Regions from separate parts of the Clostridium sp. LIBA-8553 genome, predicted to be linked through region 1. Evidence: predicted binding sites of a transcription regulator. Region 1 holds the regulator's gene; the other holds the start of a gene.
The links. The regulator HrcA, encoded in region 1, represses chaperone genes, less so after heat shock. The targets are predictions, from matches to a motif close to TGTTAGCACTCNNNNNNNNNGAGTGCTAACA.
Positions count from the first base shown of each region.

Region 2: the regulator HrcA is predicted to act here: its motif matches at 5,755-5,785, upstream of htpG (molecular chaperone HtpG).

Region 1 covers NZ_CM173489.1:2,783,966-2,795,170, forward strand. The annotation lists gene AC2JAQ_RS12460 (ABC transporter ATP-binding protein) at 1-433, opposite strand, end outside; gene AC2JAQ_RS12465 (hypothetical protein) at 796-1,938, opposite strand; gene AC2JAQ_RS12470 (ABC transporter permease) at 1,952-2,734, opposite strand; gene AC2JAQ_RS12475 (ATP-binding cassette domain-containing protein) at 2,727-3,419, opposite strand; gene dnaJ (molecular chaperone DnaJ) at 3,794-4,951, opposite strand; gene dnaK (molecular chaperone DnaK) at 5,065-6,921, opposite strand; gene grpE (nucleotide exchange factor GrpE) at 6,977-7,603, opposite strand; gene hrcA (heat-inducible transcriptional repressor HrcA) at 7,634-8,653, opposite strand; gene hemW (radical SAM family heme chaperone HemW) at 8,849-9,982, opposite strand; gene AC2JAQ_RS12505 (hypothetical protein) at 10,298-10,567, opposite strand; gene lepA (translation elongation factor 4) at 10,821-11,205, opposite strand, start outside.
Region 2 covers NZ_CM173489.1:444,810-456,014, reverse strand. The annotation lists gene AC2JAQ_RS01885 (aldo/keto reductase) at 163-978, shown strand; gene AC2JAQ_RS01880 (hypothetical protein) at 1,091-1,363, opposite strand; gene AC2JAQ_RS01875 (MetS family NSS transporter small subunit) at 1,696-1,806, opposite strand; gene AC2JAQ_RS01870 (sodium-dependent transporter) at 1,946-3,466, opposite strand; gene htpG (molecular chaperone HtpG) at 3,848-5,719, opposite strand; gene AC2JAQ_RS01860 (hypothetical protein) at 5,938-6,204, opposite strand; gene AC2JAQ_RS01855 (zinc ribbon domain-containing protein) at 6,276-6,668, opposite strand; gene AC2JAQ_RS01850 (putative ABC transporter permease) at 6,778-7,419, opposite strand; gene AC2JAQ_RS01845 (beta-class carbonic anhydrase) at 7,726-8,298, opposite strand; gene AC2JAQ_RS01840 (gamma-glutamylcyclotransferase family protein) at 8,608-8,985, opposite strand; gene AC2JAQ_RS01835 (NAD(P)/FAD-dependent oxidoreductase) at 9,249-10,139, opposite strand; gene AC2JAQ_RS01830 (NAD(P)/FAD-dependent oxidoreductase) at 10,144-11,205, opposite strand, start outside.

The DNA of each region.
Region 1 (11,205 bases):
ATTCTGGATTTCTAGCAAAACCTAGTATAAGTTTTACTCTTGCTATATTTCCTTTTGAAAGTTTATTTATTTTCAAGTCATCAGTTAGCTTAAAATTTTTAAGCATCTTATAAGCTTTGTCCATATCCCACTTTTTATAAAGTACACTCATATATTCAAAAGCTTCTTTTATGGTCATCCCTCTATAAGTGCTTAAAACATCGGGTACAAAAGCAAGTTTCTCATATGTTTTATACGAAAGCTTTTCACCATCAAAAAATACCTCTCCACTATCTTGTTTAACAAGTCCCATAATTATTTTTAGAAGTGTTGATTTACCAACTCCATTTAATCCTAAAAGAGCGGTTATCTCTCCCTTCTCTGCTTGAAATGAAACATCATTCAAGACTTTGTTTCTTCTAAATTTCTTTTTAATTTCTCTGACCTCAATCATATATTTCACCATCTCTTATTAAAATTTATAATTAAATTTAATCCCCTTCTCTTAAATTTGAATCTAATTAATATTTTAATATCTACATTTCTTTATTAATTGTTCCATCAAAAATTAATAATGCCCATCCTTATTAACTAAATAAAACTTAGAGTCTAAAGCTTTTTTACTCAAAATCACATTTTACTTAGAATACTTTGAAAAAACAGCTAATTCAGCCTCTTTATCTGTTATATTAATTGGATAAGTTTGACTATAATAAGAAAAGTTATATCTTCTATTCCTGCTAAAATTATAGTTCCTAAACTTCTTTTTAAATAAATATTCTCTTTAGAAAAAGTAACAAACTTAAACTTATCCATCTAGTTATTATCAGGTTGAAAATTCTTAAATTCAGCTCCAATAACCTTTCCTAAATATATCAGCTTACCATCATTTAAATTTAGGCATCCTACATAGAAGCTATTTTCTATAAAGTTATTACCAGCAACAAAATAAAGTTTATCTTCATACAATTTTGTATTATACACTCCCCAAATAGAAAGCCCATACTTACTTAATTCCTCTTCTGTTAATATATTTTTAGACTCAATAATTTTTCCTGAGTCTAAATCAAGACCTAGAAAAGAAATTCCTTCCTTTTCCCCATTTAATCCTGTTTTAATAAAATCACTATAAAATATTCCATTAGATACTTTAGCTAGACTATAATAATCTCCATTTATATCTAAATTGTTTTCTTTGAAAAATTTATCAAGATCATATGTTTTCATAGTACCTTCTTTTATGTTAATCTCAAACAACGCAACATTGCTTACGCTTATAGTTGTTCCCTTTTCATTAACATTTGGAATTTTGTGAGATAAAATATATACTTTTTCTCCTTCTCTTCCAATAATATTGCTTGAATTTACGTCATTTAATTTATAAATATCTCCATGAGTATTAATAACTTCAAATTTATCATTATTAAAATCATATTCTATTATTTCTATACCGTTATCAGTATCTATTAAAATTCTTACTTTATTGTCATAATAATAAACTCCCATTGTATAAAAAGTATTATTCTTAGCATTTAAATCTTTATTATTTAGTTCTTTACTTTTTACTTCTCCACTTTTTATATCCTTAACTCTAATCTCCATGTTATAACCCTTATTAGTTACAAAAACAATATTTTCTTTATCTCTATATACATTTTCATCACTTGCCCATCTATATTTAAAAACATCTGCATTTTGGTAAATATTCAATCTATTATGATCATCTACCTCTAAAGTCATTTTTGATTTTACGTTTTTATTTCCTATTGAATATCTTTTTTCACAAAATACACCTATATTCCTTTCAGCTAAAATTTTCATATTGCCTAATTCTTCTCTATTTCCAACTAAGTCTTGAATCTTTACTCCCTTTAAAGTATCAATTAAATTAATTCCTATAAATACTATTAATATTGCTATCGTAGCTATTAAACTTATATGCAAAAATCTCTTTTTCATCATTATCCCTCCTTTAAACACTAACTTTTTTCTTTAATAAATAATTATTTAAAGCAAAGGAAATGATTACAAAACTTATTCCTAGTGTAACTTCGAACAAAATAAGATGTTTTCTTAATAAATTCATCTTTACTATAGGTATAAAAAATCCTAATAAAAACAAACTAATAACTAATGTAATCCAAATAACAATTCCTTTTATGCCATAACTTTTTTTAATTGTGATATATAAAGCTCCCATTAAACCAATTACCAAAACAAATAAACATAAAACTCCAAATGTTAAAATATCTCTTGGCAAAAAAAATTGTCCTTCTTTATTTAATAAAATAGATTTTAAAAGTTCTAAAGAAATAGGAGTTCTATTGATAAGAACAACCTCCAATATAATCCATTCTAATACTATAGCCAAAACTTGACCTGATAAATAAAACCAAAAAAACACTTCAACAACTAAACACTTTCCTAAAAGTATTTTCCATTTATCTATTGGTAAACTTAATGTTCTGTAAATTGTTTTATTTTCAAAATCAAATTCTTTTTTCCATATAAAAATAGAAAATATTGCAATCAAAATCATCTCAACTAAGAATATAAGTGAACTTGTGTTACCATTTTGAAGCGATAAATAAAATACTCCTTCATTAACTATTCCATTTCCCCAATATCTTGAAATTGCAATAAAAAATAAAACCATGGAAGCAATCATTCCTAAGGCTGTATTAACTAAAATCAAATTAAAATTTCCTAAGAGTTCATATTCAATTAAAGAAATAAACTTGCTTTTCTTATTCATCTCCAAAAACCTCTCTCATTTTATCTATTAATGAAATACCTTCCTTGCATCTCATATCTTCCATATAAAAATCTTCTTTTACAATTCCATCATTAATCATTAGAACCCTATCTGCAATATTTTCTATATCCTTTATTTCATGAGTAGTGATAATTATTGCAACATCTTCACTAGTATAATTTATAAGAGATCTTAGAAACATATCTCTTGTAAAAATATCAATTCCTGAGAAAGGTTCATCCATAATGATATAATCTGCATTTTGAGCAAAACCTAATATTATTTTTAATTTTTCTAAATTTCCCTTTGAAAGTTTATCTATCTTCTCATTATCTTTTAATTCAAACTCAGCAAGCATTTTATAGGCTTTTTTATAATCCCATCTATCATAAAAGCATTCCATATATTCAAAGCTTTCTTTTATATTCATTCCATTATAAGTATTTTTCACATCTGGAACAAAAGCTAATTTATCTGAGTTTTTTATATTAAGAGCTTCTCCATCAATAAGAACTTCACCTGAATCTTTCTTAACTAAATCCATAATTATTTTCAATATTGTGGATTTACCTACCCCATTCATACCTAACAAAGCAGTGATTTCTCCTTTTTTTATATTAAAAGAAATGCTCTTTAAAACTTCTTTTCTTCCGAATTTCTTTTTAACTTCAATTACTTCAATCATTCACTCACCCCTAATACTTATTTTTATCGCTTAAATCCAATTTGTATCTATGTATTAATCCATTAATACACAACTCCCAACTGTATTATAGCATTAGTACACTAACTTGTAAATATTTTGATTTACTTTTTTTGTATTTTTTACTCAAATGTAACTTTTAACAGTATTGATTTATAGATATATGTGAAAGAATATTTTTATGGGCAGTATATTTTTTATTTAAATATAAGCTTTTTCTATTAGAATCGTATAATATTTAACAGAATTAGCTATTATTTTAGAATAGGCAATAAAACTTTTTGCGAAATTATAAAACTTAGCCTTAAAAAGCATAAAAAAACACCCTAGCTTAGCTAGAGTGCTTAAAAATCTATCTATTTTTTCTTTTTAAATTTTGAGAAAAATCCATCCTCTTTATCTTCAGTTCCCTCAACTGACTCTCCTGAAGCTCTCATGAATTCTTTTAAAGCTTCCTCTTGTTCTTTATTTAAGTGTTTTGGAACCTCTACTACCATATGAACGTATTGATTTCCTCTTCCACCACCATTAACATGAGGAACACCTTTTCCTTTTAATCTAAACTTAGTTCCAGGTTGAGTACCTGCTGGAACTTTATATTTAACATTTCCATCTACAGTTGGAACAGTTATTTCTGCTCCTAACGCAGCCTTAGCCATGCTTATTTTGTAATCATAGTAAATATCAGAGCCTTCTCTTCTAAATATCTTAGAAGGAGAAACATTTACTCTTATATATAAATCTCCTGAAGGTCCATTATTAGCTCCTTGTTCACCTTGTCCTCTTAAAGGTATTATGTTTCCAGTATCTACTCCTGCTGGTATCTTAACTGTTATCTTTCTATTTTTTCTAACAGTTCCTTTTCCCTTACAATCTGGACATGGATCTTCAATTATTTTACCTGTTCCACCACATTGGTCACAAGTTGTTGTAGAAACAAAGCTTCCTAATGGAGTTTGTCTTTGAACCCTTATTTGTCCAGAACCACTACATTTTGGACAAGTCTTAGGAGATGTTCCTGGTTTAGCTCCTGTACCATGGCAAGTTTCACAGTTTTCAGTTCTAGTTATTGATATTTCTTTTTCGCATCCAAATACAGCTTCTTCAAAAGTTATATTTAATCTATATTCTAAATCAGCACCTCTTTGTGGAGCATTTCTTCTCCTAGCTGATCCGCCACCACCGAATCCGCCACCAAAGAATGATTCAAATATATCTCCAAAGCCACCCATTTCTGAGAAGTCGAATCCGCCAGCATCAAATCCGCCGCCACCGAATCCAGCGCTTCCGTCAACACCTGCATGACCAAATTGATCATATCTAGCTTTTTTATCAGGGTCTTTTAATACATCGTAAGCTTCATTTACTTCTTTAAAATTTTCTTCTGCTTCCTTATCTCCAGGATTTCTATCCGGGTGATATTTCATAGCCATTTTTCTAAAAGCTCTCTTTATTTCATCATCTGAAGCACCCTTTTGAAGACCAAGCACTTCATAATAATCTCTTTTAGCCACAGTTATTCACCACCTATAAATTTACTTATAAAAAGGGAAGACTATTGAGCCTTCCCTCTATTAATTCTTTTTATATTATATCAAAGCTTTAAGTCTTATGATAGTTTTAATTATTATTTATCATCTTGAACTTCGAAGTCAGCATCTACAACATTGTCATCGTTGTTTGTAGCACCTGCTCCAGCATTAGCTCCACCCATGTTGTTTGGATCAAATCCTTGACCTTGTGCTCCACCATTTTGTTGGTATAATTTTTCTGATACTTTGTAGAATGCTTGAGTTAAATCTTCCATAGCTTTTTTGATAGCTTCTATATCGTCACCATCTTTAACTTTTTTAACTTCTTCGATTTTAGCTTCTATTTCTGATTTTTCTTCAGCTGAAACTTTATCCCCAAGTTCATTTAAAGTTTTTTCTGTTTGGTAAACAGTTTGCTCAGCAGTGTTTTTAACTTCTATAGCTTCTTTTCTCTTTTTATCTTCTTCAGCGAATTGTTCAGCTTCTTTTACAGCCTTATCTATTTCAGCATCGCTTAAGTTAGTTGAAGCTGTGATTGTAATATTAGCTTCTTTTCCAGTAGCTTTATCAGTTGCTGAAACTTTAACTATACCGTTAGCATCTATATCGAAAGCAACTTCTATTTGAGGGATTCCTCTTGGAGCTGGAGCAATTCCTGATAGAGTAAATCTACCTAAAGTTTTGTTATCAGCTGCCATTTGTCTTTCACCTTGTACTACGTGAATTTCAACTGAAGTTTGGTTATCTGCTGCAGTTGAGAATATTTGACTCTTTCTTGCAGGGATAGTTGTATTTCTTTCGATTAATGGAGTTGCAACTCCTCCTAAAGTTTCGATTCCTAATGTTAATGGAGTAACATCTAGTAATAATACATCTTTAACATCACCAGTTAATACACCAGCTTGGATAGCAGCACCCATTGCTACACACTCATCTGGGTTAACTCCTTTTGAAGGTTCTTTTCCAGTGAAGTTTTTAACAGCCTCTTGAACTGCTGGTATTCTTGTTGATCCACCAACTAAGATTACTTTATCTATATCATTTAATGAGACATTACCTGATTTTAAAGCTTCTTTCATTATATTTATTGTTCTTTCAACTAAGTCATGAGTTAATTCATTGAATTTAGCTCTAGTTAATGTCATATCTATATGTTTTGGACCAGTTGCATCAGCAGTGATGAATGGTAAGTTGATTAATGTTTGAGTTGATGATGATAACTCAATTTTAGCTTTTTCAGCTGCTTCTTTTAATCTTTGAAGAGCCATTTTATCTTGTCTTAAATCAATTCCATTTTGAGCTTTAAAGTCTTCAGCGATATAATCTATAATTCTTTGGTCGAAATCATCTCCACCTAATCTAGCATCTCCGTTTGTTGATACAACTTCAAATACTCCATCTCCTAAGTCTAAGATAGATACGTCGAAAGTACCACCACCTAGGTCATATACTAATATTTTGTGAGCACTATCCATTTTATCTAATCCATAAGCTAATGATGCAGCTGTTGGCTCGTTGATTATTCTCTTAACGTCTAAACCAGCTATTCTACCAGCATCTTTAGTTGCTTGTCTTTCAGCATCGTTAAAGTAAGCTGGAACTGTTATAACAGCTTCTGTTACTTTTTCTCCTAAGTAAGCTTCTGCATCTGCTTTTAATTTTTGAAGTATCATTGCTGATATTTCTTGTGGTGTATAATCTTTTCCATCTATGTTAACTTTGTAGTCAGTTCCCATATGTCTTTTTATTGACATTATTGTTTTATCAGGATTTGTTATTGCTTGTCTTTTAGCAACTTGACCTACTAATCTTTCTCCATTTGCTTGGAATGAAACTACTGATGGAGTTGTTCTAGCACCTTCTGAGTTAGTGATAACTACTGGTTCTCCACCTTCCATAACAGCTACGCATGAATTTGTTGTTCCTAAATCTATACCGATTATTTTACTCATTGTTAATTCCTCCTCTAACAATATCTATATTTAAATCTGTTAAATGCAAATTAAATTATTTAGTTACAGTTACCATTGAATGTCTGATAACCTTATCCCCTCTCTTGTATCCTTTTTGGAATACTTGAGCTACTTGATTTGGCTCTGAACCTTCTTGCTCCACAACCATCATTGCTTGATGTAATTCTGGATCAAAACCATTTTCTGTAGATATTTCTTCAACTTGAAGTTTATCTAATGCATCTTCAAATTGTCTTACTGTCATTTCAACACCCTTTTTAAGATCTTCAACTGAGCCATCTACAGCTAATGCTCTTTCTAAATTATCTAATACTGGAAGCATTTTTATTAAAACATCTTCACAAGCATCAGTATATATTCTTTCTTTTTCTTTATCTGTTCTTTTTCTGTAGTTTTCATATTCTGCAGAAATTCTTAATAATCTATCTTTTAAGGCCTCTAATTCATTTTCTAACTTTTTAGTTTTATTCTTAAACATATTATTTTCTTCCTTTAAAGCCTTTAATTCTTCAAACTCAATAACTTTTTCGTCAGCCTTAACATCTTCTGAAACTTCTTCTACTTCTTCATCTATACTAGGATTTTCATCTTTAGTTTCATTATCAAATTCTTTTTGGATATCTTCTTTTAACTTTTCGTCAAATTCCTTATTATCCTCCATAAAGTAGCTACACCTCTTCTCTTTTTTTCTTTACTTGTTCCTTAAAGTTTCATTTAATTCTTTCATAACCTCAGTCATGATTGATAATACTTTAGAATAATTTATTCTTCTAGGACCTATTAAAGCTATAGTACCTAAGGACTTATCTCCTACATGATATCCAGCTGATATTATAGAACATTCTTTTGCTTCTGGTACAAATATTTCATCCCCTATTTTTATAGTCATATCATCACTATCACTTATAAGTTCTGAAACACATTTTTTATCATGTAAAAGCTCTAAAATCTCTTTTGCTTTGTGAATATTATTATATTCAGGATAATTGAATATATTGATTGTTCCCTCTAAGAATACCTCAGATGATCCATCGTCTTTCAAGCTCTCATAAAGAGCTGGTAAAACTGCATTGACTATATCTTCATATCCTTCTAAAGCTTTATTGAGATTGCTTATAACCTCTAGGTTTATTTGCTCAATAGTAAGGTTTTTAAGCCTTTCAGTTATTATCTTACTAATTTTAATAAGTTCTTCAGATAAAGGAACATTTTTTACTTTTATAACTGTATTTCTTATGACACCATTATCAGTTACTAAAACACATAATATACTTAAATCATCAACCTTTAAAAGTTGAATTGATTTTACAAAGCTCTTATGTACTGATGGTGCCTTAACTATACAAGTCATTTTAGTAAGTTCCGATAGAAGAGCACTAGTTTGTTTGATTATCTTATCAACTTCGTACAAGGTACCATCTATTATTGAATTTCTAATAAGCAATTCCTCTTCAGAAGATAATCTTTCGAATTCAACCATTCTATCAACATATAATCTATATCCTCTGCTTGATGGAATTCTTCCTGCCGAAGTATGAGGCTGTTCTAAAAATCCCATTTCCTCTAAGTCAGCCATCTCATTTCTTATAGTAGCTGAACTTACTCCAAGATTATATTTTTTAGCGATAGTTCTTGAACCAACAGGCTCTCCAGTAGATATATAGTCTTGAATTATAGCCCTTAATATTTGAAGCTTTCTATCATCTATCACTAATCTCACCTCTTTATTAGCACTCACTCTTATCGAGTGCTAACTAGTACACTATTAATATATTACCTACCAAGTTTTTTGTCAATTCCATTTTTTATCATTTCACATCAAAATTATTGATTTAATAATAATTATCCTTTATTATCTTTAGTTTTCTTTCATTTTCTTTTATTCACTCTATAAACTTCAAAATTATTAAAGTAAGAAATCAGCCATTATTATATTGGAAAGTTCTACCCCCTTTTCACTAAGATAAATCATTCCTGAATCTCTTATTAAGAGCTTTTCCTCCTCATACTTACTTATTATTTCTCCATAAACATCATTTATATTCATATTAAATCTCTTTTCAAATTCGTTTTCCTTTATTCCATTAATCTTTCTAAGACCCATAAACATAAATTCTTCCATATCATCATTTTTAGAATTAATTATTGCTTCTTCTATAGCCTCTCCCTCTTCATTCATTGCTTTTATATATTCTTCCACACTACTTAGATTTTTAATTCTCTTGCCATTAACATAAGAAGCTGCTGCTGACCCTAAACCAATCCAATTATCCATATTCCAATAAGCTAAGTTATGTCTACACTCCATTCCCTTTTTAGCATAATTGGAAATTTCATATTGTTTAAATCCGTTTTCCTCTAAAATAGTTTTTGCTAAATGATACATTTTTCTCTCCTCTTCTTCACTTGGAAGCTTTAACTTATCATTTTCATAAAGATTATAAAAAGCAGTTCCTTCTTCTATAATTAAACTATACGCTGATATGTGTGCTGGTTCTAAAGATATTATTTCTCTTAAAGTATCTTCCCATTCATTTACTTTTTGATTTGGTAAGCCAAACATTAAATCAACATTTATGTTGTCAAATCCTACTTTTTTAGCTAAAAGAAAATTTTCTTTAAAAGTTTCATAGTTATGTATCCTTCCTAATCCTTTTAAAAGATTATCTTGCTTTGCTTGAAGTCCCATACTAATTCTATTAACTCCATATTTTTTCATGACCTTTAGCTTTTCTTCTGTTAAATTACCAGGATTACATTCCATAGAAAATTCAACATTATTTGATAAATTAAGTTTTGCTATTTCACTTAATAAAGTTTGTAACTCATTTGCTTCAAGAACACTTGGTGTTCCTCCCCCAATAAATATAGTACTTATCTCTAAATTATTGTGTTCTTCTCTAAAATTTATTATTTCCTTGTTTAATTCATCTATATACTCTCTTCTTAAGTGATCTTTTCTTGCAAAAGAAGGAAAATCACAATAAAGACATTTTTGTGCACAAAAAGGAATGTGTATATATAAAGAAACTTTATCCATGGTTAATTACCTCCATCTTAAAATAATAAAGAAACTTAAGTTAAAGTCTCTATTATTATTTTGTTTTCAATTTAATTAATATATAAGTTCTCTAGTCTACTTTCATATTACAACAAAAAAAGTCACGAGTGAATAAACCCATGACTTTTATATGATACGTTCATAATACAAAATTACTTATTTTAAATTTTGTTCATAAGCTTCTTAAAACATCGAAATAAACTCAATTTAATTTTTAATTTAAACTACATTTTAAGCTGAAAACCAATATTTATATAAATAAGTCCAATACTTAAAATATATTTAAACTTATTTTTATATTTCTCTTAAATTTATGTTTATAGCATTATGAATTAATAAATCTCTTTGAACTTCTATAATAGAAGTTTTTATTGTTTCACCTTCTAAATTTATATCAATATTACTATGGTCTCCATATTTAGCTAAAAACTTATCTAAATCAGAAATCTTAAGGCTTATTGAAATATTTTCTCCATTTTTTCTATTTATAACACCAGTTGCTTTTCCAGCATTTCTAAATTTTCTACACTTAACTCTAACATCTCTCTTATTTGCTTGTAACATAAGAACAACTCCCCTTCTCTACATAAGTTTTATTAATTTACTATAAATATATTGAAGGGATTTCTCTTTAATGACTAAATAAAAAAATATTTATTTTACGAATTTCTTACTAAAACACATCATAAAATTAATGTTACTTATACTAATTTCTTAAAATTATATATATAATAAGAATCTCTCTCTAAACATAAAAAGGTAATGTAGATACTTAATAGTATCAAACACTACCTTTTTGATAATATTTAAAAGCTAATTAGTCAACTTTTAAAACTGACATAAACGCTTCTTGTGGAACTTCAACTGTTCCTAATTGTCTCATTCTCTTCTTACCTTCTTTTTGCTTTTCAAGAAGTTTTTTCTTTCTTGAAATATCTCCACCATAACACTTAGCTAATACGTCTTTTCTCATAGCTTTAACTGTTTCTCTAGCTATGATTTTTGAACCTACAGCTGCTTGAATTGGAACTTCAAACATGTGTCTTGGGATAATTTCCTTAAGTTTTTCAGCTATAGCTCTACCTCTTTGGTAAGCCTTAACCTCTGGAACTATCATAGATAAAGCATCTACGTTATCTCCATTTAATAATATATCTAACTTAACAAGTTTTGATTGCTCATATCCTTTTAATTCATAATCT
Region 2 (11,205 bases), 1.2 Mb from region 1:
TTTATTCAAAATAAATTACATAAAATCAAAAAACTACTAATGATAATATCCAAATAATAATACTACTAATGTTAGTTAATAAAATTAATATAAAAATTTAATTCAATTTGACTAAAATTTCAGTTCAAAATTTAAATAAATAAAAAGGGGAGAAAATTTATGATGAATGAATATGTTGAATTAAGAAATGGTGTTAAAATGCCAATATTAGGCTTTGGTACTTTCCTAGTTAAAAATGGGCAAACTACTGTAGACGCTGTAAAAACTGCACTAAAAATAGGATATAAGCATATAGATTGTGCTTCTCGTTATGAAAATGAAGATAGCGTTGGAATAGCAATAAAAGAAAGCGGAATTCCAAGAGAAGAAATATTTATTACAAGCAAAGTTTGGAACACTGATCAAGGATATGAAAGTACTCTTAAAGCATTTGAAGAAACAACTTCTAAGCTTGGAGTTGATTATTTAGATCTTTATTTAATTCATTGGCCAAAGGCATTAAACAAAGAAACTTGGAAAGCTTTAGAAAAACTTTATAAAGAAGGTAAGGTAAGAGCTATCGGTGTTTCTAACTTCAAAGAACATCACATCGAAGAATTAAAAGAAGTCGCAGAAATAATGCCTATGGTGAACCAAGTTGAATTTCATCCACAATTAGCTCAACCAGAACTTCTAAATTTCTGTAAAGGACATGGAATCCAATTAGAAGCATGGGGACCTCTTATGCAAGGAAAAATATTTGAGATTGATCTTATGAAAGAACTCGCTGAAAAATATAACAAATCAATTTCTCAAATAGTTTTAAGATGGGATATTCAAATGGGTGTAGTAACAATTCCAAAATCAATTACTCCTCACAGAATTGAAGAAAATTCAAAAATATTTGATTTTGAAATAAGTGATGAAGATATGAATAAAATAGCTGCTTTAAATACTGGTGAGAGAATTGGACCTGATCCAGACCATATAACATTTTAAAATTTTATATAATTAAAGCAAAAAGGAGTTGTATGAATTTTACTATTTAAATCTTTGACGCAACTCCTTTTTCATCAATAAATATTCACTTTTAAAATCATAGAATATCAATTTATTGAGGAGTTAAAATTATATTTTGAGAAGGTATTAAAGAATAATTATTTCCATAATTAGATATTTTAACAGAGTATTCTTTTCCATCTATTGATACTATTGGTTCACTAGACAAATTTCTAACATAAACACATTCTTTGCCTTCCTTTTCCATATGATTTATTACATTAGAAACAAGCTCTTTTTTATTGAAGGACCATTCATCTAAAATTAGAATTATAATCCCCTTACCTTCTTTTAAGCCTTTTAGAAAATCACTATGCTTTTCCATACCAATACCTCTCTTTTATAATAAATATTTATCTATGGATAAACCTCATTTATTAAATTCACGTTAACATTTTATTCACATATTAAAATTACCATAATTTAATAATAATTTCAATATCTTTCATAACGCTGCTTACTTCAATATCTGCTGATAACAGAGATTTAATATGGATACTTCATTAAAAACTCTATTATTTATAAACTATTTATCAATTTCATTAAAATATATAAATTATTTTAGTTATAAAGATAAAAAAGTTTATGAAGATAAAAATTTTTAATCTAATCTTCATAAACTTTTTTTATATTAAAATACAAATATATTTTCACCTGTTATTGAGCTGTTTTTCTTTCATTCTTTAATAACATACTAAGTGTTACTATAAATCCTCCCCATAAAACGGTTGCTCCTATTAAGAAAAATACTATTGATGTTGTATTCATTTTATTCCCTCCTCTAATAAATATAACTTTTATTTTAGACTATGTTTTAGGCTAAAATTTATTTTAAACTAGCTCTTCAACCTATATAAAAATTAATACTAATTTAAAATGGAACCTTATTTTCAGATTATTTTATTGATTAGTCATTAGAAATCAGTTCTTCCTCTTCAACATAATCTTCAATTTTTTTATCTTTCCAAGGTTTCTTAGAAATTATTAAAGCACATATTATTCCAAGGGCTATTATGCTCCATCCATAAGCTAATAATGCTGATAATTCATATCCACCATATGGAGTTTTTATTTCAATTATAATATTTTGGATTATCATATATATTAAAAGTGCTGGAGTTATAAATTTAACAGCTATATCCCACCATTTTCCTACTTTAAAGTGTGATATTCCATTAGCATGCTCTCTAACCTTTTCTGGAGTAACAATCCAACCAATTAATATAACCTCTAATAATCCAACAACTACTATTCCATAGTTATTTATAAAGGCATCAACAATATCTAACATATATAATCCAGCTCCAGTTGCGAATACTGAACTTATTAAAAATCCTATTATACACATTCCAGTTACAACTTTTTTTCTACTCCATCCAAATTTCTCTCTAAATGGTGCTGAAACTGCTTCTGTTAATGAAACTGAAGAGGTTATTCCTGCAAATATTAAGCATAGGAAGAATAATGGTCCAAGTAATGATCCTACAGCTCCCATTTCACTAAATATTTGTGGGAAAGCTACAAAAGCAAGTCCAACTCCACTTGATACAACTTCTGAAACTGGTACTCCCTGAGCTGTTGCCATGAATCCTAATATGGCGAAAACTGCTATAGCTGATAAAAACTCAAAGCTACAGTTAGCAAAAGCTGTTACAAATGCACTATTGTTTATATCTGTTTTTCTAGGTAGATAACTTGAATAAGTCATCATTATTCCTATAGCTAAGCTAAGGGAATAAAATACTTGTCCATAAGCCGCTATCCAAACAGATGGTTTCATAACCATAGACCAATCAGGTGTAAATAATGTATTTAACCCCTCAGTTGCGCCCTCTAAAGTTACTGATTTTACTGCTATTATTATCATAATTAAAACTAATGTAGGTAATAAAATCTTATTTGCTTTCTCAATACCTTTTTTAACACCCTTATAACAAATAAACCAATTTATAACCCAAATTAATGCTATTCCAACTAACACATACCAAACTATGCCACCTAAATCAAAAGGTGATGAACTTAAATTAAGAAAATCATTATGGAAAAATGCATTTGAATCACTGCCCCATCCTTTAGTGAAACTTAATGCAAAATAATTTACTGCCCAGCTTAAAATCATTGAATAATAAGCTACTATAATTGCCGAAGTTATTGTTGGCCACCAACCTATCCATTCCCACTTTTTAGATGCTCTTGCTATTGCAAGTGGTGTTGACCCCCTATATTTATGTCCAAGAGAATATTCTAAAATTAAAAGTGGAATTCCTGCCGTAAATATTGCAAAAAAATAAGGTATCAGGAATGCTCCTCCTCCATTTGAATATGCTACATAAGGAAATCTCCAAATGTTACCTAATCCTACAGCTGAACCTATAGCTGCTAAAATAAACCCAACCTTTGATCCCCACTGTTCTCTTTTTTCATCCATTTTAACGCCCCCTTTTTATCTTTATTTTCCATAATCCTTTCATCTATAATATTACAACCTATCAATAAATTCAAGCATTTTTTATATAAATAATATATTTAAATTAATTTTATTATTATTATATTTATATAACAGTATTTTTATTATCATTTTATCATTTATTTAATATATAAATTTTACTAAACATTACAGTTAATATAGATGTTCTATAATTTATTTCAAAGTTTAAAATGCTTTCTTCTGAAATTCCTTTATATAAATTGTCTTTAAAATATAAAAAAACTGACTCCGGTTCAAAACCGAAATCAGTTTTTAACTTTCTAGTTCTTTTCTTAAATATCCCGACATATAGTCCAGTTTAAATTAGATATAACTTTTTATTTATTTCATTAACTTACATATATCATTTGTAAATTCAACTGGATCTTCAATGCTTAATCCTTCAACAAGTAGGGCTTGATTATAAAGTAATTTTATATATAAATTAAATTTATCTTTATCATTTTCAAAAGAATCTTTTAATGAATTAAATACTTCATGATTTGTGTTAACTTCTAAAACCTTTTGTGCTTTTACACCTTGATTATTTGGCATAGCACTTAAGATTTTTTCCATTTCTATTGAAACTTCTCCCTCTGCTGATAAGCATACTGGATAATTTTTAAGTCTGCTTGAAGCTTTAACTGCACTTATTTTATCTCCTAAAGCTTCTTTCATAGCTTCAAAGATATCTTTATTTTCTTCATTTTCTTTTTTATTTTCTTCTTCTGGCTCTATTCCTAAATCACCACTTGATACTGATTTAAATTCTTTTTCTTTATAGTTCATAAGCATTTTTATTGCAAATTCATCCACATCTTCAGTAAAGTAAAGAATTTCGTATCCTTTGTCTAATACAATCTCAGTCTGTGGCATTTTTTCTATTCTTTCATTTGATTCACCAACAGCATAATAAATGTATTTTTGATCCTCAGCCATTCTTTCTACATACTCAGCTAAAGTTACCATTTTCTTTTCTTTTGATGAATAGAACATTAATAAATCTTTTAATTCATCTTTATTCATTCCAAAATCATCGTAAACACCATATTTTAATTGTCTACCAAAAGATTTATAGAATTTTTCATAGCTTTCTCTATCATTTTTAAGCATAGATTCTAATTCATTTTTAATTTTAGTTTTTATGTTCTTAGCAATACGGCTTAATTGTCTATCATGCTGAAGCATTTCTCTTGAAATATTAAGTGATAAATCTTGAGAATCTACTATTCCTTTTACGAATCCAAAATAATCAGGTAAAAGTTCTGAGCATTTATCCATTATTAAAACACCATTTGAGTATAGCTCTAAGCCTTTTTCATACTCTTTTGTGTAATAATCATAAGGTATATTTTCTGGAATATAAAGAATTGCATTATAACTTATCATCCCATCAACACTTATGTGCATATGTCTTAAGGGCTTGTCAAATCCAAATCTTTTTTCCACATAGAAATTATTATAGTCTTCATCTGTAAGTTCATTTTTATTTTTTCTCCATAAAGGAACCATACTGTTTACTGTTTCTTCTTCCACATATTCTTCATGTTCGTTTTCTGTTCCTTCTTTAATTCTTGATTTAGTAACATCAAGTTTAATTGGATATCTTATAAAGTCTGAATATTTTTTAATTAAACTTTTTAATTTATATTCTTCTAAAAATTCATCATAGTTTTCATCTTCATTATTTGCTTTTAAGTGTAAAATTATATCTGTTCCAAAGGAGTCTTTCTCCGCTTCTGAAATAGTGTATCCATCTACCCCATCTGATTCCCATTTACATGCTTTATCTGATCCAAAAGCTTTAGTTATAACAGTAACATGATCTGCAACTAAAAATGATGAATAAAATCCAACTCCGAATTGTCCTATAATATCAAAGCCTTCTTCAAGAGCATTTTCTTTTTTAAATTGTAAAGAACCACTTTTAGCTATTACACCTAAATTTTCATCAAGTTCTTTTTCTGTCATACCAATACCTTTATCTGATATTGTAAGAGTTCTATTTTCTTTGTTTGGTACTATTTTAATGTAATAATCATCTTTATTAAAAGTTAATGAACTATCTCCTAAAGTTTTATAATAAATCTTATCTATTGCATCACTGGCATTTGAAATTAATTCTCTTAAAAATATTTCTCTGTTTGTATAAATTGAGTTAATTACAATGTCTAATAATCTTTTTGATTCTGCTTTAAATTCTCTTTTTTCCACTTTTAATTACTCCCTTCAAAACAAAACATCCTTTTTGTTAGCACTCTATATGATTGAGTGCTAACCACACAATTTATATATATCACTTTTTGAAATTAATGTCAATATAAATTCTCTTTATATGTTATTTAATAATTATCTATTTTAAACTAAAAAATACATTAAAATACTTCACTGATATTCGTGATTTATTTTAATGTATCTGTTATTTAAAACTTTTATTTTTTGTCTATTAATGTTAAGACTGTTGTTTGTATCGGAATTACTCTTCCTACAATACAGTTTCTAAGGGTAATTTTAAAATACTGTCCATATATCTTTATTATAGGTTCCACAGATATATGCTTTCCTGTATCTTCACAGTTAAAATTATTTTTTTCTAAAAACTCGATTACTTTATCTTTTACCTTCTCATGTGAAAGGCTCATTCCATCTAAAAGGATTAATATTTTATTTTTACGTACCTCAATATCTTCTAAACCCAATTCCTTATGTTTTTTTATGCCTCTTTAAGTTCATTAAAAAAAAACATTTCTCCCCCACAGTTATATTTAGGTTATTGTAATTTGTTGCCACAATATGGACAATATTTATAATCTTCTTTTAAAATATTTCCACAATTAGGACATCTTCTTTCTAGAGCATTTTTACCATATCTTTCTCCCTCTTGAATAAGAACCATGTCATCAAGTTTAATATCTAGATTTTCGTCATTTTCGATTTCTTTTCCTCTTTCCTTAGAGATTTCATAAATAGAATTACATCTTTTACACATGACGTAATATTTCTCATTCCATCTAAAAATAGGAATAAAGAAAATATGAAAATACTCATAACTCTTTATTAAAACTCCTCTGGTCCTTATTTCACAAGTTTTACATTTTATGGTCTTTAGTTCTTTTATTTCTTTTTGTTTATTTTCAACCCCAAATATTCCGATAAAAAACATGATATTCTCCTATTAAAAACATTATCTAATAAAACTTATATACTTATTTTGTTTATTTAATTATAATTTATTTTATTTCTAACTACTTTTTAGTAATCTATTTTAATTATTATTTAAATATCATATTTGGATAAATCTTCTTTAAAAACTCATCTGGATACTTTTTATCTAAAAATCTATCTAAAGCATTTCTGGCTTGTACACCTTTCATTCTTGCAACTTCTCTTCTTACAGCTAAAGCTGAAATAATAATATCAGGTATTAAAAACACTAAGAATATAATTGTAAGTATTTTTATTGTTCCATCTGAAAAATAACTCATAAATTTATCAAATAAAGGATAAATATCTCTTAAGAAAAATACTCCTAGTATTCCCCAAAACACTGAATATTCAACACTTGTTCGCCCATTTATACTAAGATTTTTGCTATCATAGTCCCATGAAACACTTCCAAAAGCCTTTTCTTGTACCCACGAACATAAATATTCAAAAACCCCTCCTATAATTGCGCTTATAAAAAATATTATTATTCCATTATAATTTATAAATCTATAAAGTAATAAAGTTAAAACAATGCCTCCAATACCGTATACTGGACTGATTGGCCCATAAATTAATCCCTTTCTACTTTCAAAGTGTCCATTTCTTATATAACACCAAAGCATCTCAACACAATATCCTAAAATAGAACCTATGGTAAATATCCAGATTAATTTATATATATTTATAACATTATTAATATTAAACATCTTGCCACCTCCATATTTATTTAATGATACAATTATATCATGATAACAAAAAATTTACATATAGTTAATATTTTGGATTTATTTATTACTTTTATATTTCTTGATTTAACTTCTTAAATCTATCAAATACTATATTTTTCTTTATATTCCTTTTAAATACTAATGAACTTCATAACATACTAAAACCTAATCTTATTAAATTTAAAATCAATAAAATTTTCATACAAAATATAATAATAAAAGGATATGATATTTAAATAAATTTATTTAAATATCATATCCTTTATCAAATTTTTCAAATTTTTTTTATTCGTATCCATTAACTATAACTTTAAGTTCTCCTGTATGAGGATCAATTAGAAGGCCGTGAATATTTACATCACTAGGCATTAATGGATGATTTCTTAATGATGTTACACTCTCTTTTACTGATTCTTCTACACACCCAAATCCATGAAGCCATTTTTCTACATCTATTCCACAATGTTTTATAGTTGAAATAGTTTCTTCTGTTATTCCTCTGCTCTCCATTTTTTCAATCATATCCTTAGAATTCAAGTTACTCATTCCACATCCATGATGTCCAATAACTAAAACATCTTCTGCATTAAATTCATAAATAGCAACAAGTATGCTTCTAACAATACTTCCAAAAGGATGCATTATTGTAGCCCCTGCATTTTTTATTATTTTAGCATCTCCATTTTTAATATTCATAGCTTTTGGTAAAAGCTCTGTAAGTCTTGTATCCATGCATGATAGAATTACTAATTTCTTTTCTGGTTTTTTTGTAGCTTTATATTTTTCATATTCTTTATCTTCCACAAAGTTTTTATTAAATAATAAAATCTCATCTAATCTTTTTAAATTTTTTTCCATATCAATACCTCTAAGTTATATTTATTATTTATTTTTATATTTTAAAAAATTAACATTTATAATACTATATCATAATATTAAACCATGTCCTAAAAGCTTTTTTCTTCTAAAATATTAATTTTAGAGCCTTATTAAGAGAAAAAACTAAGTATTCTCCTTTAATCTTAGTATTAAAAAAACGATTTGTTTCAAATTAGTGTTGATTTTTAACTAAATCTAAAAATCAATATTTACTTAAAACATAACCTAGAAAAATTAAAAATAATAGGATTATGATGAAAAATTTCACCATAATCCTTATTTTTAGATTTATAAAACAATATTCCAATCCTGGTATCCCTTATTTATTATATCTAAGTAGTCATCTTCCGGTAATTTATTTCCTTTTTCAACCATTACATAAGCAAATGCCTCATAAAAAACACCTTTGCTATCTTGAACCTTTAAGTTTATCTTTTCATAAAGATATGGATACCCTTCAAATTCATCTAAATTTTTTAAATCATTTATTGAAAGCTCATAAATAGCTCCATATACCTTTTCCCCTTGGCATGGAATTATATCTGCATATTTATTGTAAGTTAATTTATAATTATCAAGATGTACCATAATCATAGGAATAGCTTCAGGGCATCTTCTTTTCATTTGTTCTAAACTTAGATTACTTCCATAAGCAAAATAAACCATATACTCTCCCCTTTTCTTAACGTATATTATATATATTATTCCAATATATCTATAATCTGTTAACTTATTCTATCATAATATACTAAAATAACTCTACTAAAAAGTTAAATTAATTTTTTAGTAGAGTTAAAATTTTATAAATCCTTATGTAATATTGCCAAATATTATTTCTTAATGGATTTATTAAATAATATATTATATATTATTTATATTACTATTCTAAGATTTAATCATATGAATAGTAATATAAAATTTAGTCAAATTTATTTTACATAACTAATAAGTTTTTTACACTCATTTTCAATTTCTTCTATTGATTTATGCACATAGATTGCATTTCCACAAGCATAAATACTTTTCTTAGAAGTTTCTAAATTTTCATCTACCTCTGGACCTGTTGTGATTGGATTTAATTTTAATCCACTTCTTAATGCAACTAAGCCATCTGAAATCATTGGATAAGCAAACATTACTGTATCACATTTTATATTTTTCTTTTCATTGCCATTTTTTATAGTTACAGAATTTACTCTTCCTTCTCCATGAATTGAAGTTATTTCATAACCAGAATATAAGTTATCACTTAAATCAAAAACTTCATATTTACTCTTATCAGTTATGATTCCAGCAATTTTAATGTTATGTTTTTTTAAGTCCTCTTGAATCATATAAAGAGTACTATCTCCTACTATGAAAATATTTTTTCCTGGAACCATATTTTTAATTCCAAAAGCTTTTTTAGCCATTCCTACAGTTAAAACACCTGCTGTACGATCTCCTGGTATTTGTACTGCATTTCTGCTTTTTTCTTTACCACCATTAGCAATTATTATATTTTTACCTTTTATCTTTTCCACTCCACATTCACTACTTGTGCAAAGAACCTCATTAGAATCTTCTATTTTTAAAACCATAGTATTTAATTTAACATTAACATCTAAGTCATTAAATTCTTTTAATAAACTTTCTTTATATTCTATTCCTGTTAAATTACCATTTTCACTTATGTTATAATCAGCTGAATTTAAAGCTCCACCTAAGCTTGGATCTTTTTCTATTAAAAGAATATTTTCTATTCCATTTTTTTTACCATTGATAGCTGAAAGAAGACCTGATGCTCCTCCCCCAATTATAATTAAATCATATTCTCTCATAGTATTAATCCTCCTTAAAACCAATAACTGGTGAACCTTCACTATTTTTGTTTATGTCGCTTATATCCACGCCTAATTCTCTGCTTAAGATTTTACTTATAGGAATTGTACATCCAACACCTTGACATCCTCCCATTGAAGCTCTAGTTCTTCTCTTAATGGCATCAACTGTAGTAGCTGGTATAGGTCTATGAATAGCTTCTACTATCTCACCTTCAGTAACAAATTCACATTTGCAAACCATATGTCCGTATGCTGGTTTTTCTTTTATTAATTTATTTTTTTCTTCTAAAGAAAGTTCTGCGAATCTAGCTATTTTTTCTCTAGTTTCTTTGAAATTTTTCTTTTCTACTAAGTCTAATTTTTCTCTAAGTATATTAACCACATATACCCCTATAGCTGGAGCTGCAGTTAATCCTGGTGAATCAATTCCGATAACATTAATAAAGTTTTCAGCACCTTCCGCTTCTTCTATTATGAAATCTCCATCTTTAGTTTTAGGTCTTATTCCTGAGAATGTATTTAAAATTCTAGCTACAGGTAACTCTTCAACTGATTTTTTGCTCTTATCTAAAATTTCATCAATACCCTCTCTAGATGTTCCTAATTTTTCTCCACTTTCTGCATTAGGACCCACTAAAAGATTTCCTTCTGCCGTTGGAGTCACTAAAACTCCTTTGCTTAATTTATTTGGAACTTGGAATAAAGTTTTATTAATCATGGCCCCAGCTACTTTGTCAAATAAACAATATTCACCCTTTACTGGTTCTATTTCTCTTTTCTTCATACTTACAAGATTGTTTAGGAATGCTCCCTCTAATCCTGATGCATTTATTATGACTTTTCCATTTAATTCTTCTTTATTATTTAAAGTTATTTTATATCCATCTGGTATTTTTTCTATGTTAGTAACTCTTGAATTTAATTTAAACTCTACTCCATTTTCAGCAGCATTTTCTCCTAAAGCAATTGTCATTTCATATGGACTTACTATACCTGATGTTTTTACACTTAAAGCTCCAACTATTTCTTTACTTAAATTTTCTTCAACCTTTAAGGCATCTTC